DNA from 2 places in the Marinilactibacillus sp. 15R genome. Region 1 is predicted to be linked to the other one. Evidence: a T-box and tRNA genes for the amino acid it is inferred to sense, from the RefSeq annotation. Region 1 holds a T-box; the other holds one or more tRNA genes.
The links. The T-box of region 1 lies ahead of ileS (isoleucine--tRNA ligase). A T-box ahead of a tRNA ligase gene usually reads a tRNA of that ligase, here a tRNA-Ile.

Region 1 (3,124 bases):
TAAAGCATCTTTTTCTTTTAACCAGTCCGTAATAATTTTGTTGGCATCATCATAATATACACCTTCAAGTCCTGGAGCTTCATTCGTAAAACAACCTTTTTCATCAACAGGGGATAACACTTTCAATCCATATTGCTGAGCTGCTATGAAGTCTTCCTCACCATGTCCAGGAGCTGTATGAACCAATCCTGTACCACTCTCCAGCGTTACATGATCTCCCAAGATGACTAAAGAATCTCTATCATAAAAAGGATGCTTAGTCGTTACATGTTCTAAATCTGATCCTTTTACTTCCTTGATCAGTTCTACATCTTCCCATCCTAATATTTCAGCTACTTCTTCTGCCATTTTAGATGCAACAACGAATTTACGGCCATCCGCTTCTACTACTGCATAATCAAAATCTGCATTAACAGCTACTGCTAAGTTAGATGGCAGCGTCCAAGGTGTAGTTGTCCAGATGATCAATGAAGTATCATTATCTAAAATTTCTTTTCCATCATTAACTTTAAATGCTACATAGATATTGGGAGATTTAACATCTTTATATTCAATTTCTGCTTCAGCTAAAGAAGATTCACTTGAAGGAGACCAGTAAATGGGTTTTAGCCCTCTATAGATAAAACCTTTTTCTGCCATTTTTCCGAAGACTTTAATTTGTTCTGCTTCATAGTCTTTAGTTAAAGTGACGTACGGATTATCCCACTCACCTGCAACACCTAATCGCTTGAAGTCTTCACGTTGAGTATTTACTTGTTCCCAAGCATATGCCTCACAGAGTTTCCTATATTCAGCCACTGTCATTGATTTACGATTTACTCCAGAGTTCGTTAATGCCTGCTCAATAGGCAATCCATGTGTGTCCCATCCCGGTACATAAGGCGAACGAAATCCTGACATAGATTTGTAACGCACAATAATATCTTTAGATACCTTATTTAAAGCATGTCCCATATGGATATTTCCATTCGCAAAAGGAGGTCCATCATGCAATACAAATGACTTTTTATCTTTATTCAGCTCTTGTCTTCTTTCATATAGATTATGTGCTGTCCATTCTGCTTGACGATCAGGCTCTTTATTAGGCAGACCAGCACGCATAGGAAACTTAGTTTTCAATAAATTTAATGTATCTTTTACTTCCATCTTTTTACCCTCTTTACTTAATTTTTTATATAAAAAAAGACCTCATCCTTAAAAGGACGAAATCTTCGTGGTACCACCTTACTTCAAAAACATTAAGTGATAATAATACTGTTTATATTCCACAATATTATACATTTACTTTTGTTTTTCTCTTCTCTTTAACGCAGAGTTACGTCTTTAGCTACTACATAATTCACTAAAGAGCCACTGAATGATCATTTATGCAAAAAGCACTTACCAGCTTCACACCTCCGCTGGCTCTCTGAAAAGTATTTTGCTTCATGTTGTTTCAGTTATCGCTACTATTCACTTTAAATTAAATGTTAGGTAACTCAACTGCTGGTGTCATTCCTTCTTCATACTCAGAATTTTCAGCATTTTGTTCAGGTTCAACTGGTAAATCAGTTACTTCATCTTTCTGATCAAGCTCTGACTTCACTTCATTGATAGTATTTGTTACGGGCTTTTCAGAAGCAGGCGGCTGTAAAAGATCATCCCACTCTTCTTTTTTTACGAGTTCTAGTTGTGATTCAATCATAAGCTGAAGTCTCTGGCGAAAAATACGACTCTGCTTACGCAAAGCTTCCGTTTCTTCTTCGATTTTTCGTGCTTTTCCTACCGCTTCTTTCAGTAGTTGATCAGCATGGTTTTCAGCGTCTTGACGCACATTAGAAGCCTTGTTTTCTGCCTCTTTTGAAATCATTTCTGCTTCTTTTTCAGCATTTTCTTTCAAACGATCAGCAGCATCTTGGGCCACGATAATTGATTTATTAAGCGAATCTTGCATTTGATCATAACTTGCCAATTTTTCTTCAGCAAATTCTAATTTCTTTTCAGTTTCTTTTTTCTGTTTCAATAACAATTCATAATCTTTAATGATTTGATCAAGATAATCATTGACTTGGTCTTGATCATAACCTCTCATTTTTACAGAAAATTCTTTGTTATGTATATCCATTGGAGTTAATGCCATTGTCGAATCCCTCCGTGATTTTTTTAAGTTCTATTCAAATATGATTTGTATATTAGTATAATCAATATACTTTTTCAATACAAGTCCCTATTGGTTTCTATCGAGTACATCTAATTCCAGACGAATCTTTTCTTTACGAGTCTTTCCTTCAATAGATTTTAACTTTAATCGTCCAAATCCTCTAATTGATATAACATCAAAAATTCCTAATGTTGTATCAGGCCTGCTTGTTTCATTCCAATTCACTTTAACTTTATTGGAAGCGATAAGTTCTTTAGATTTTTGACGTGACAAATTAAAAGCACTTGCCAGCACTACATCAATTCTTAAAGAGGAAGCAATAATACTTCTGCTTTCCCACTTATCTTTAGGCAAGATAATGTCAGTGTACTTTCTTTCTTCCAAATGCACTTTTATTTTACCGATACTGTCGATCTGAGATAACAAAAAAGGCATCATAGGTTTGTCTATAAATACTTGCCAATTATCTCCATCAGTTATAATATCGCCTATATTTCCACGGTCAATACCCGCTCCTGTAAATGAGCCTAAAATATTTCCATGTGATAATGTTGCGAATTTCGTTGGATAGTTAATTTCACATATTGTGATAGCATAATCATTCTGTTCTGGTTCATAATATGAAGGTGCTAAAAAGATTTTTTTCCGTTCAGCATCTTCATATCCACCAAAACTATGCAAAGTAATTTCAGTATTTTGCCCAGCGACAGATTCCACGATAAATTGCTGCCTCGGATCTAAAAAAGGAGATAGATAAGGAGTATACTGTTCTTCTGCTTGACGAACCCAGTCTAAGACAGAATCAATAAAAAGTTGTTCGTCTTTTCTGAAATGCTGGTATACATTATCCATACTTTACCTCACAGTAAGCCTAACTGACTTAATAGATTTACTAAAATATTAAACACTGGTGCCAATCCCATTTTAATAAAGGAAAGAGCAAACAATGCGACTAACCCCGCTAAACTAATCATTCCAATAGGA
Region 2 (3,124 bases), 1.3 Mb from region 1:
CTACCTCCACGATGCACTATCCGAGGCTAGCCCTAAAGCTATTTCGGAGAGAACCAGCTATCTCCAAGTTCGATTGGAATTTCTCCGCTACCCACACCTCATCCCCGCACTTTTCAACGTACGTGGGTTCGGGCCTCCAGTGCATTTCACTGCACCTTCACCCTGGACATGGGTAGGTCACTTGGTTTCGGGTCGACGACGGCATACTAAACGCCCTATTCAGACTCGCTTTCGCTGCGGCTCCACCTCTTCGGCTTAACCTTGCATGACATCGTCACTCGCCGGTCCATTCTACAAAAGGTACGCCATCACCCGTAAAAGGGCTTTGACTACTTGTAAGCACACGGTTTCAGGTGCTGTTTCACTCCCCTTCCGGGGTTCTTTTCACCTTTCCCTCACGGTACTGGTTCACTATCGGTCACTAGGGAGTATTTAGGCTTGGGAGATGGTCCTCCCGGATTCCGACGGAATTTCTCGTGTTCCGCCGTACTCAGGATACCAGCTAGGTAAGATCAGATGTCGTATACGGGGCTTTCACCCTGTTTCGCACAGCATTCCAACTGTTTCTACTATCTTCACTCGTCCATATCGCCGGTCCTACAACCCCAGAGAGCAAGCTCTCTGGTTTGGCCTCTTCCCGTTTCGCTCGCCGCTACTCAGGGAATCGCATTTGCTTTCTCTTCCTGCAGGTACTGAGATGTTTCAGTTCCCCACGTCTACCTTCTCTCCAGCTATGTATTCACTGAAAAGATATCACCCTATGATTGGTGATGGGTTCCCCCATTCGGAAATCTTTGGATCAAAGCTCACTTACAGCTCCCCAAAGCATATCGGTGTTCGTCCCGTCCTTCGTCGGCTCCTAGTGCCAAGGCATCCACCGTGCGCCCTTATTCACTTAACCTGGTGGTTAAGCGTATGATTATTAGCGATGAGAGTTTCATTCAAGGAACAAAACTGTTCTCAATTGTTAATCTCGGTGTTGTTACTTAACATGTTTGTATTAATTCAACTATCCAGTTTTCAAAGAACAAGCACAATCTTTTTTATTGATAAGATTGTAATGGAGCCTAGCGGGATCGAACCGCTGACCTCCTGCGTGCAAAGCAGGCGCTCTCCCAGCTGAGCTAAGGCCCCTAAAGTAATTACTAATATATCGTATTGATAAAGTGGGCCTAAGTGGACTCGAACCACCGACCTCACGCTTATCAGGCGTGCGCTCTAACCAGCTGAGCTATAGGCCCGATATATTGAGCAAATAAAAAAGATGTTGCTATATATTATATTAGCAGATCTTTCAAAACTAAACAAAGTAAAATACCTGTGCAAGGTTCCGTTTGCCCTTAAGGCAATATCCTTAGAAAGGAGGTGATCCAGCCGCACCTTCCGATACGGCTACCTTGTTACGACTTCACCCCAATCATCCATCCCACCTTCGGCGGCTGGCTCCCAAAAGGGTTACCCTACCGACTTCGGGTGTTACAGACTCTCGTGGTGTGACGGGCGGTGTGTACAAGACCCGGGAACGTATTCACCGCGGCGTTCTGATCCGCGATTACTAGCGATTCCAGCTTCATGCAGGCGAGTTGCAGCCTGCAATCCGAACTGAGAATGGCTTTAGGAGATTAGCTAAACCTCGCGGTCTCGCAACTCGTTGTACCATCCATTGTAGCACGTGTGTAGCCCAGGTCATAAGGGGCATGATGATTTGACGTCATCCCCGCCTTCCTCCGGTTTATCACCGGCAGTCTCGCTAGAGTGCCCAACTGAATGCTGGCAACTAACAATAGGGGTTGCGCTCGTTACGGGACTTAACCCAACATCTCACGACACGAGCTGACGACAACCATGCACCACCTGTCACTCTGTCCCCGAAGGGAAAGCTCTATCTCTAGAGTGTTCAGAGGATGTCAAGACCTGGTAAGGTTCTTCGCGTTGCTTCGAATTAAACCACATGCTCCACCGCTTGTGCGGGTCCCCGTCAATTCCTTTGAGTTTCAGCCTTGCGGCCGTACTCCCCAGGCGGAGTGCTTAATGCGTTAGCTCCAGCACTGAAGGGCGGAAACCCTCCAACACTTAGCACTCATCGTTTACGGCGTGGACTACCAGGGTATCTAATCCTGTTCGCTCCCCACGCTTTCGAGCCTCAGCGTCAATTACAGACCAGAAAGTCGCCTTCGCCACTGGTGTTCCTCCATATATCTACGCATTTCACCGCTACACATGGAATTCCACTTTCCTCTTCTGCATTCAAGTCTTCCAGTTTCCAATGACCCTCCACGGTTGAGCCGTGGGCTTTCACATCAGACTTAAAAGACCGCCTGCGCTCGCTTTACGCCCAATAAATCCGGACAACGCTTGTCACCTACGTATTACCGCGGCTGCTGGCACGTAGTTAGCCGTGACTTTCTGGTTAGATACCGTCAAGGCCGGGGCAGTTACTACCCGACTTGTTCTTCTCTAACAACAGAGCTTTACGATCCGAAGACCTTCTTCACTCACGCGGTATTGCTCCATCAGGTTTTCACCCATTGTGGAAGATTCCCTACTGCTGCCTCCCGTAGGAGTCTGGGCCGTGTCTCAGTCCCAGTGTGGCCGATCACCCTCTCAGGTCGGCTACGTATCACAGCCTTGGTGAGCCATTACCTCACCAACTAGCTAATACGCCGCGGGTCCATCCATAAGCGGCAGCCGAAGCCACCTTTCATCTAAGAGACAGGCGTCTCAAAGACCTATGCGGTATTAGCATCCGTTTCCGAATGTTATCCCCCTCTTATGGGCAGGTTACCCACGTGTTACTCACCCGTTCGCCACTAATCCATTCTCTGCAAGCAGAGAATTTCATCGTTCGACTTGCATGTATTAGGCATACCGCCAGCGTTCGTCCTGAGCCAGGATCAAACTCTCGTTTTAAGTTTGAAAAGCTCATTATATTAATTGTGGATGAACCTTGTTCATCCGATAGTTGTCTTGATCCAATAAAGAATCGAAGACCCCTGCACATTTGGTTGTTTTTACTTTGTTCAGTTTTCAAAGATCTACTACTTTATAAGTCGTTGCCTTGTTTGTCGGCAACTTTTATATCATACCATGTTGTTGAATTGATGTCAACTACTTTTTTTAAAAA

Region 2: it has a tRNA-Ile gene. The T-box ahead of ileS (isoleucine--tRNA ligase) is inferred to sense a tRNA for this amino acid. The anticodon was not compared.

Annotation. Positions count from the first base shown of each region.
Region 1 is NZ_CP017761.1:1,579,399-1,582,522, reverse strand. It holds gene ileS (isoleucine--tRNA ligase) at 1-1,146, opposite strand, end outside; T-box leader at 1,196-1,452, opposite strand; gene BKP56_RS07850 (DivIVA domain-containing protein) at 1,463-2,119, opposite strand; gene BKP56_RS07845 (YlmH family RNA-binding protein) at 2,207-2,992, opposite strand; gene BKP56_RS07840 (YggT family protein) at 3,001-3,124, opposite strand, start outside.
Region 2 is NZ_CP017761.1:106,807-109,930, forward strand. It holds rRNA gene BKP56_RS00495 (23S ribosomal RNA) at 1-901, opposite strand, end outside; tRNA gene BKP56_RS00500 (tRNA-Ala) at 1,062-1,134, opposite strand; tRNA gene BKP56_RS00505 (tRNA-Ile) at 1,168-1,241, opposite strand; rRNA gene BKP56_RS00510 (16S ribosomal RNA) at 1,359-2,910, opposite strand.